3 regions of the Saccharopolyspora mangrovi genome follow, and region 3 is predicted to be linked to each of the others. Evidence: riboswitches for the same ligand, from Rfam matches in the RefSeq annotation. Region 3 holds a riboswitch; each other region holds the start of a gene.
What was found. A riboswitch is a leader RNA that binds a small molecule or an ion and turns the genes downstream of it on or off. The one in region 3 is predicted to bind thiamine pyrophosphate.

Region 1 (3,264 bases), on a different contig from region 3:
CGGCGATCGGCAGCTCGTCACGCACCAGGCGGTGCGGTGCGTCGGAGGCCTCGACCCGGATCCGGCCGGTGGTGACCGACTGCTCGGCCAGCTCCCCGCCGCCGTAGTGCACCGCCAGCTGGTCGCCCGTGACCGTGGCAGTCAGCCAGCCGCCGTCGATGACCTGCTCGGTGCCGTCGAAGGACACGGTCAGGCGGCCATCGGCCGGGTTGTCGCCGCGCACCGCCACGTGCGAGAGCGCGACGTCCCGCTTGCCGGACTCCTCGCCGGCCAGCGCGATGACGTCCCTGGTGACCTCGTCGCCCGGCTCGGTGCCGGGCTTGGGGGTCAGCACCGGGGCGCGCAGCTGCGCGGCCAGCCGGTAGGGCTGCCACGAACCGGCGCCGATCAGGTTGACCACCGCGCTGACCGCCACGTCGGTCAGCAGCCGATCACTGCCCGGGGCGGGCGTGACCTCGATCGCCGGCACGTCGCGCCGGGACAGCAGTTCGCGCAGCGCCTTGGCGCGCTGACGGCTGTTGCGGTCGAATCCGCGGGTGATCGCCACCGTCCCCGATCCGGCGGCCGCGGCGGCGGCCTCGGTCAGGTCCGCTAGCGGCGCCCAGATCTGCGCCGGGTCCTGTTCGGGACGCTGCCGGCGCGAGCGGGCGAAGCCTGGGGCATCGGTCGTGGTTTCCATCGCCCTCCACTTTAGTCCGTGATGGAGGTTGACCTCGCCTTCCGGTGGGTGCTTTCACGGTGTGAAATCGATCGCGATCGCACTGCTCCATCGGGGTGGCTTTTGCCCCTGGTGGGCTTATCCGCTGCGTCATTCGTCGCATCCTTACGGCTCGTCGAAGCGGGGGCCGCGAGATGACCGATCTGCACCTGCCGGGCGAGCGACGGGGCCCGGATCGCTGGCGGGTCGTGCGGTGGCTGGCGCCGGACGGGAGCCGGGTCCGGGCGGGCGAGCCGCTGGCCGAGCTGCGCCCGGCCGAGGCCGAGGGCGCCGAAATCCGGGTGTGCGCGCTGGCCACCGGCACGCTCTGGCACCAGGTGCGGGCGGGTGAGGTGCTCACCGTCGGCCAGGTGCTGGGGTTGATCGACTGAACCGCGAGGGTCCGGGGCTTGCCCTGGGTTGTTAGGTTGGTGTCAGTGACGCGGGGTGCCCCTGCCCAGGGGCTGAGAACAGACCCGTTGAACCTGACCTAGCTCGTACTAGCGGAGGGACGTCATGGCCCCCAACGTGCTGACCATCGCCGGGACCGACCCGAGTGGTGGTGCCGGCATCCAGGCTGATCTCAAGGCCTTCTCCGCCAACGGCGCCTACGGCATGTCGGTGATCACCGCGCTGGTCGCGCAGACCACCACCGGGGTGAGCCGGGTGCAGGAGGTGCCGCCGGACTTCATCACCGACCAGCTGGTGACGCTGCTCGACGACGTCCGGGTGGACGCGGTCAAGATCGGCATGCTGGCCAACGCCGAGGTCATCCGCGCGGTCACGGCGGTGCTGGAGCGCTACTCGCCGCGGTTCGTGGTGCTGGACCCGGTCATGGTCGCCAAGAGCGGTGATCGGCTGCTGGCCCCGGAGGCCGTCGGGGCGCTGCGCGACGAGCTGCTGCCGCGGGTGGACCTGATCACGCCGAACCTGCCGGAGGCCGCCGACCTGCTGGGCGAGGCCGAGATCGGCAGCCCCGAGCAGATGCCCGCGCAGGCCGAGCGGCTGGCCGCGCTGGGCGCCAAGCAGGTGCTGCTCAAGGGCGGTCACCTCAACGGCGAGTCGAGCGTGGACCTGCTCTACGGCGACGGCCTGGCCGAGTTCCTCACCAGCGAGCGGGTCGTCACGACCAACGACCACGGCACCGGCTGCACGCTCTCCGCCGCGATCGCCGCGCTGCGCCCGCAGCGCGCGGACTGGCTGGAAGCGGTCCGCGAGGCCAAGCAGTACCTCACCGAGGCCCTCCGCGCCTCGGAGCGCTTGGACGTGGGTCGCGGTCACGGCCCGGTGCACCACTTCCACCGCTGGTGGTGAGCGGCCGCGGGCAGTTCTCGCTCGAACTGTCCGGGCAGCACGGGCTTCTTCGATCAAGGGCAGTGCTCGCCAGAGCTGCCCTGCTCCACCGCACCCGAGATTCCGACTTCCGTGAGGGGTTCTCATGAGCACGTTGCCCGCACCGCCCGCCGGAGGGTTCTGCGCCGAGGCGTGGGACCGCACCGTCGGACTGCAGCAGGCGATCGTGGACCACCCGTTCAACAAGGCGCTCGCCGACGGCAGCCTCGAACGCGACGTGTTCGCCTTCTACATCGTCCAGGACGCCCGCTACCTGGTCGGCTTCGCGCAGGCGCTGTCGGCCGCGGCGACCAGGGCCGATGACGCTGCGGACGCGGCGTTCCTGGCCGGTGCCGCGCAGGGCGCGCTGGTCGAGGAGCGGCGGCTGCACGCCGGCTACGTCGCCGAGTTCGGCCTGACCGACGAGGAGATCGCCGGCATCGACACCTCGCCGTCGTGCCTGGGCTACACGTCCTACCTGCGCGCCTGCGCGTTGACCGAGTCCTACCCGGTGCTGCTGGCGGCGATCCTGCCGTGCTTCTGGGTCTACCAGTACGTCGGCAGCAAGATCCTGGACGCCACCGGCGACATCGAGGGCCACCCGTACAAGGCGTGGATCACCACCTACGCCGACGACGAGTTCGCCGAGGCGGTGCTGTCCGCTCGCGAGCTCACCGACAAGGTCGCGGCGCACGCCGACGAGGAGACGCGCGAGCAGATGTTCGCCGCGTTCGCCCGGGCGACCGAGTTCGAGTGGTTGTTCTGGAACAGCGCGTGGATCAAGGAAACCTGGCCGACCGCGAAATTCATTGGCTGACAAGGGTTTCGCGTCTCACGAACGCCGATGGCGGCTCGCTCGGAGTGGCGGGCCGTCATCCGTTTCGCGTTACTCCGAAGCGTGATCCAATATGTGATGCGCGACACAATCTTGGTCTGTTAACGAAGCCGCCCGCACAGCGACATGCTGGGCGAAACCCCTGTTCGAGCTGGGGTTTCAGGGGCGGGTTTTCCCTCAGGCGTGGATGGAGTTCCGGGGCAGTGAGTTCTCTTCTGATCGTGTTCATCGGCATGACGGTCCCGATCCTGGCCGCCGCGCCGTTCTACATAGCTGACCGGCGCCAGGACACCCGCGAGACGCCCGACGGCGCGGAGCTGCAGCCGGGCATCACCGAGGCGCCGCAGATCTGGCCGCAGGCCGCCGAAGAACCGGCCCAGTCCGCCTGCGAGATCCCGGA
Region 2 (3,264 bases), on a different contig from region 3:
GCAGCGCGGTGATCGGGCTCATCGACGGGCAGAACTCGGACCTGGAGTTCGAGACCCGCGCCGACGTCGACGTCGCGGAGTGCCAGCGGATGGCCCGCGACAAGACCGGGGCGCTGCTGGGCTGCGCGTGCGCTCTCGGGGCGCTCAGCGGCGGCGGATCCCCGGAGCAGATCACCAGGATGCGCAGCTTCGGGGAATGTCTCGGGCTGGCGTTCCAGCACGTCGACGACCTGCTGGGCATCTGGGGCGATCCGGCGATGACCGGCAAGCCCGTGTTCTCCGATCTGCGGACCCGCAAGAAGACGCTGCCGGTGGTCTCGGCCCTGACCTCCGGCACCAGCGCGGGCCAGCGGCTGGCCGCGCTCTACTACCGCGAGCAACCGCTGATCAGCGGCGAGTTGGCCCAGGCCGCGGAACTCGTCACGCTCGCGGGTGGCAAGGCGTGGAGCCAATCCCAAGCCGACGAGCTCCTGGCCGCGGCGCTGTCGGATCTGCGCAAGGCGGACCCGGACGAGGAGGCGGCGGATTCGCTGACCGCCCTCGCTCAGCTGGTTGCCCGCCGGGACCACTGAGTCCCGGCGCCCGGAAACGACGGCTCCAGCCGCTTCTCGCCCCTCCCGGCTGGAGCCGTCCCCGGTCCTCAGGCGTCGCGCCGGTTCCGGGTGAGCAGACCGATGACGCCCGCGGCGATCGCGGAGATGAGGAAGGAGGTCAGGGCCGCGCTCATCCAGGTGGGAACGGTGAACCCGGCGGCTTCGCGGGCGCTGGTCCAGAACGCGGTCCACCAGCCGAGTTCACCGGGGTTGATCAGCTGGAACGTCGCGAAGCCCAGCAGCCAGGCCACGAGCATCCCCCAGCGCGACGGGGCCTGGGCGGAGACGTCCCACTCGCGGCTGCGGGCGTTGTAGAAGTAGTCCACCGCCAGCACGCCGAACATCGGCACGAACACCGACCCGATCAGCAGCAGGAAGTTGGAGAACTGCTCGATGTCCATCGTCAGCGCCGCCAGCGTGCTGACCGCGCCGACGACCAGGCTCAGCACGCGGCGGTCGGTGCTGGGACGCAGGTTCTGGATCGACACCGCGGTCGAGTAGGTGTCGGCGAAGGACTGGTCGACCTCGCGCAGCACCAGCACCGCGAAGAACAGCACGCCCAGCGGAGCGGCCAGCAGCGGGTCGAAGGCCTTGTCGCCGTCGAAGCCGACCAGCGCCAGGCCGAGCAGGCCCAGCAGGTAGCAGGCGATCTGGGTGATCGAGTAGCCGACGGTGGCGGCGGTGAACGCGCCGCGCGCCGACCGGGAGTGCCGCGAGTAGTCCGAGGCGACCGGCAGCCAGGACACCGCCACGGCCAGGGCCGCGTCGGCACCCGGCCAGAAGCCCTCCCAGGACCCGTCGTGCATCGGCGGCAGCGGCTTGAGCAGCAGCTGCACGAAGAAGTAGACCATCGCGACGAGCACGGCGACGCTCACGTAGCGGCGCAGCAGCCGCAGCGCGCCGAGCGGCCGCAACGTCAGGCCGGTGGTGATCACCCCGGCGATCAGCACGTACAGCCACTGCGGTCCGCCGCCGAACAGGGCCTCCGCGCCCTGGGCGATCACCAGCAGTTCGAAGGTGCCCCAGCCGACCAGCTGCAGGATGTTGAGCACCGTCGGCACGTAGGACAGGCGGGTTCCGAACAGGCCGCGCAGCAGCATCATCGCCGGCGCGCCGGTGCGGGCCCCGGGGATGGCGGCGATGCCGACCATGAGGCTGCCCAGCACGGTTCCCACGATGGTCGCGGTCACCGCTGCCAGGAACGACAGCTGCGGCACTCCGGCCGGTGCGAGCACCGCGAGCGCTCCGCTGAAGCCCAGCAGGCTCACGCCGAGGTTGCCCCAGAACGCGCCCTGGTCGAGCACTCCCAGCGTTCTCGGCGCGGGTTCGTCCAGGGTGTTCGGAACTTCGGAACGTTCGACGTCAAGCGCCATCAACAGCTCCCTACGCCGGCATTATCCGGACAGGTTCGGCGGTCGGTGGCGCGCGTTGCCACCCTCTCAGCCCGGTGCGCCCGAGCTCCCGCGTGGATTCAGTCGGGCAGGACCCTACCCGATCGGGTGAAGCGCTGTCAGTCAGTGCCTGCGGTTGCCGAACAGGCCTCGGGTGATCTCGCGTCCTGCGGCGCTGGCGGCGGAGCGGAAGAACGAGCGCACGGCGGGGTTCTCGATCGCCTTCTGGAACATGCTCGCTTCCTGGTGTTGCGGCTGGCGCCGTTCGCCGGCTTCGGCAGCGGCGGCCGGTTCGGTGGCCTTCTTCGCGAGCTTCTCGTAGGCCGATTCGCGGTCGATCGTCTCGGAGTACTTGGCGTGCAGGTCCGAGGACTGGGCCGCGGCGCGCACGGAGTCCTCGCCGATGCTGCCCATCAGCGAGCGCGGTGGCCGCAGCCGGGTCCAGGCCACCGGTGTGGGCGCACCGGTCTCGGACAGCACCGTGACGATCGCTTCGCCGATGCCGAGCGTGGTCAGCGCCTGGTCGAGCTGGTAGTGCTCGGTGGTCGGGTAGGTCTTGACCGTGCGCGCGAGCGCCTTCTGGTCCTCGGGGGTGAACGCGCGGATGGCGTGCTGGACGCGCGCGCCGAGCTGGGAGAGCACCGGGTTGGGCAGGTCGGTGGGCAGCTGGGTGCAGAAGAACACGCCCACGCCCTTGGAGCGGATGAGCTTCACGGTCTGCTCGATGCGGTCCAGGAACGCCTTGGAGGCGTCGTTGAACAGCAGGTGCGCCTCGTCGAAGAAGAACACCAGCTTCGGCCGGTCGAGGTCACCGGCTTCGGGCAGTTCCTCGAACAGCTCGGCCAGCAGCCACATCAGGAACGTGGAGAACAGCACCGGGTTGGCCTGCACGTCGTCGAGCTCGAGCAGGTTGACCACGCCCTTGCCCTCGACCTGCCGCAGCAGGTCGGCCACCTCGAGCTCGGGTTCGCCGAAGAACTCGTCGCCGCCCTGGGCCTCCAGGTTGGACAGCGCCCGCAGGATCACCCCGGCACTGGCGGCCGAGACGCCGCCGATGCCCTTGAGGTCCTCCTTGCCTTCGTCGCTGGTCAGGTACTGGATGACCGAGCGGAGGTCCTTGGTGTCCAGCAACGCGAGTCCGCGCTGGTCGGCCCAGTGGAAGATCAGCCCCAGGGTGGATTCCTGGGTGGCGTTGAGCCCGAGCACCTTCGCCAGCAGCAGCGGCCCGAAGCTGGTGATCGATGCCCGGATCGGCACGCCGCGCCCGCCGGTGCCCAGCG
Region 3 (3,264 bases):
GGCGCAGGCGCCGAAGAGCGTCACCGGCTGGTACGCCAGCAGCAAGCAGAACGCCGTCGTCGTCACCGTCAAGCCCGGTGCCGCCGCCGAGGCCGCGCAGTTCGCGCAGGCCACCGGTGCGCCGGCCGGCGCGGTGCAGGTCGTCGAGTCGCAGGAGCAGCCCAAGACGCTGATGGACGTGGTCGGCGGCAACGCCTACTACATCGGCAGCGGCGCCCGCTGCTCCGTCGGCTTCGCCGTCGACGGCGGTTTCGTCTCCGCGGGCCACTGCGGCGGCGCCGGTGACACCACCACCGAGCCCAGCGGCACCTTCGAGGGCTCGTCCTTCCCCGGTGACGACTACTCCTACATCTCCGTCGGCCCCGACGACACCCCGCAGCCCGCCGTGAACAACTACAGCGGCGGCACCCAGGCCGTGGCCGGTTCCACCGAGGCCGCCGAGGGCGCGTCGATCTGCCGCTCCGGCTCCACCACCGGCTGGCACTGCGGCACGGTCCAGGCCAAGAACCAGTCCGTGCAGTACGAGCAGGGCACGGTCGAGGGCCTGACCCGCACCGACGTCTGCGCCGAGCCGGGCGACTCCGGTGGCTCGTTCATCTCCGGTGACCAGGCTCAGGGCATGACCTCGGGTGGCTCGGGCGACTGCACCAGCGGTGGCACGACCTACTTCCAGCCCGTCGGCGAAGCGCTGTCGGCCTACGGCGTCTCCCTGCTGACCCAGTGACCGGTTCGGGAGTTCCCAGCTGAAACCGCGCGACCCCCGGGACCAGCTCCCGGGGGTCGTTCGCGTTCGGATCAGGGGAGGCGGGAGCGCAGGTCCCGGGCCGCGGCCGCGGGGTCCTCGGCGTCGGTGATCGCGCGGACCACCACGATGCGCTCGGCACCGGCCTTGACGGCCTCGTCGACGTTGTCCGGGCCGATGCCGCCGATGGCGAACCACGGACGGCCGTGCCCCCGGTGCTCGGCGGCGTGCTGGACCAGCTCGACGCCCGCGGCCGGACGTCCGGGCTTGGTCGGCGTCGTCCACACCGGGCCTGTGCAGAAGTAGTCGACGCCCGGTTCGGTGGCAGCGGAGTCGGCCTGGGCGATGTCGTGCGTGGACCGGCCGACCACCACGTGGTCGCCGACGACGCGGCGGGCGACGTCCACCGGCAGGTCGTCCTGCCCCAGGTGCAGCACGTCGGCCTCGGCGGCCATCGCGACGTCCGCGCGGTCGTTGACCGCCAGCAGGGCGCCGTGCCGGACGCACGCCTCGGCCAGCACCTCCAGCGCGGCGAGCTCCTGGCGGGCCTCCAGCGGAGCGCCGTTCGGGCTCTTGTCCCGCAGCTGGATGATGTCGACACCACCCGCCAGGGCCGCGTCGGCGAACTCCGCGAGATCACCTCGCTCGCTGCGGGCGTCGGTGCACAGGTACAACTTCGCCTCGCCGAGGCGGGCGCGAATGCCGAAGCCGTCCAATCCAGGCATGCCCTCCAGCCTAGCCCGCAGATTCGCCGACCAGCTGCTGACGTCGTGATCTGCGGGCGGGTACGGTGGATGGTGGTGAGCACGGGAGCCCGGCGGACCGGGCTGAGAGGGAGCGCAGGGCTCCGACCGTCGAACCTGATCCGGGTCATGCCGGCGCAGGGAGCGTGGAGTTGTCTGAGAAACGAACTGATCATGTCGTCGTGGTGGGCGGCGGAGTCGTCGGCCTTTCGGTGGCCTGGCGGGCCGCCGCGGCCGGGAACCGGGTGAGCCTGGTCGACCCCGAACCCGCCTCCGGCGCTTCGTACGTCGCGGGCGGGATGCTCGCACCTCTCGCCGAGGCCTGGCCGGGCGAGGAAGAACTGCTCGAGCTGGGCTCGACGTCGCTGACCCGCTGGCCTGGTTTCGCCGAGGAGCTCAGCTGCGCCGCCGGACTGCCGTCCGGGCTGCGCACCGAGGGCACGCTGATGATCGGCGTCGACGGCGCCGACCGCGAAGAGCTCGACAACGTCTCCGGGCACCTGGCCGGGCTCGGCCGCAGCGTCACCCGGCTGACCGGCCGCGAGGTGCGCAAGCGCGAACCCGTGCTGGGCCCGTCGGTGCGCGGCGGGCTGGAGATCCCCGGTGATCTGGCGGTGGACAACCGCATGGCGCTGACCGCGCTGCAGGCGGCGGCGAAGGCCTCGGGCGTGGAGTTCGTCCGGGAACGCGCCGAGCGGGTCCGGCCGGGAGCCGTGGAGCTCGCCGAGTCCACTGTGGAGTGCGATGTCGCGGTGATCTCCGCGGGTGCGCACTCCGGCTCGCTGCACCCCGCGCTGGCCGGGACGATCCGCCCGGTCAAGGGCGAGATCCTGCGGCTGCGCAAGCGCGCCACGGCGCTGCCGCCGCCGACCCGCACCGTGCGCGGCCCGGTCCGCGGCAGGCCCTGCTACCTGGTGCCGCGCGACGACGGGGGAGTCGTGCTCGGCGCCACCCAGCACGAGGTCGGCTTCGACACCGAGGTCACCGTCGCAGGCGTCCGCGACCTGCTCGCCGACGCCGAGACCGTGATGCCCGGCATCGCCGAGTACACGCTGCTCGAAGCCACCGCCGGGCTGCGCCCGAGCACCGCCGACAACCTGCCGGTCATCGGCTGGCTGGAGCCGGGCGTGCTCGCCGCCACCGGCCACCACCGGGGCGGGTTCCTGCTCACACCGGTCACCGTCGACGCGGTGCTGGCGCTGCTGCGCGGCGACGACCCCGGAGCGCTCATCAAGGCCACCGACCCGAGCCGTTTGGGAGGGCAGCAGTGAAGGTCGTGATCAACGGCGAGGCGCGAGAGACCGCCGCCGACGCCACGCTGGCGTCGGTGCTGGACGACTTCGGCGTGCCGGAGAAGGGCGTGGCGGTGGCCTTGGACGGCGCGGTGGTGCCGCGCGCGTCGTGGCCTGGCACGGTGTTGCACGCCGACGCCACCATCGAAGTCCTCACCGCAGTGCAAGGAGGGTGACCGTGGACGACCCATTGGTGATCGCCGGGCGCGAGTTCGGTTCGCGATTGATCACCGGGACCGGAGGGGCGGGCAACCTCTCGGTCCTGGAGCGCGCGCTGATCGCGTCCGGAACCGAGCTGACCACCGTCGCGATGCGGCGCGCCGACGCCGGCGGCGGCACCGGCGTGCTGGACCTGCTGCGCAAGCTCGGCATCGAGGCGCTGCCCAACACCGCGGGCTGCCGCACCGCGGCCGAAGCGGTGCTCACCGCCCAGCTGGCCCGCGAAGCGCTGGAGACCAACTGGGTCAAGCTGGAGGTGGTGGCCGAC

Region 1: linked by a shared signal. The riboswitch ahead of thiD (bifunctional hydroxymethylpyrimidine kinase/phosphomethylpyrimidine kinase) and the one ahead of thiO (glycine oxidase ThiO) in region 3 are both predicted to bind thiamine pyrophosphate.
Region 2: linked by a shared signal. The riboswitch ahead of R4I43_RS17140 (purine-cytosine permease family protein) and the one ahead of thiO (glycine oxidase ThiO) in region 3 are both predicted to bind thiamine pyrophosphate.

Annotation. Positions count from the first base shown of each region.
Region 1 is NZ_JAWLNX010000006.1:300,813-304,076, reverse strand. Features, by position in the region: gene R4I43_RS11605 (hypothetical protein) at 1-679, opposite strand, end outside; gene R4I43_RS11600 (hypothetical protein) at 853-1,089, shown strand; TPP riboswitch at 1,131-1,226, shown strand; gene thiD (bifunctional hydroxymethylpyrimidine kinase/phosphomethylpyrimidine kinase) at 1,214-2,011, shown strand; gene tenA (thiaminase II) at 2,136-2,846, shown strand; gene R4I43_RS11585 (hypothetical protein) at 3,068-3,264, shown strand, end outside.
Region 2 is NZ_JAWLNX010000011.1:59,081-62,344, forward strand. Features, by position in the region: gene R4I43_RS17135 (family 2 encapsulin nanocompartment cargo protein polyprenyl transferase) at 1-572, shown strand, start outside; gene R4I43_RS17140 (purine-cytosine permease family protein) at 641-1,966, opposite strand; TPP riboswitch at 1,957-2,068, opposite strand; gene R4I43_RS17145 (helicase HerA-like domain-containing protein) at 2,108-3,264, opposite strand, start outside.
Region 3 is NZ_JAWLNX010000012.1:62,655-65,918, reverse strand. Features, by position in the region: gene R4I43_RS18125 (S1 family peptidase) at 1-724, shown strand, start outside; gene thiE (thiamine phosphate synthase) at 796-1,467, opposite strand; TPP riboswitch at 1,539-1,646, shown strand; gene thiO (glycine oxidase ThiO) at 1,638-2,756, shown strand; gene thiS (sulfur carrier protein ThiS) at 2,753-2,953, shown strand; gene thiG (thiazole synthase) at 2,956-3,264, shown strand, end outside.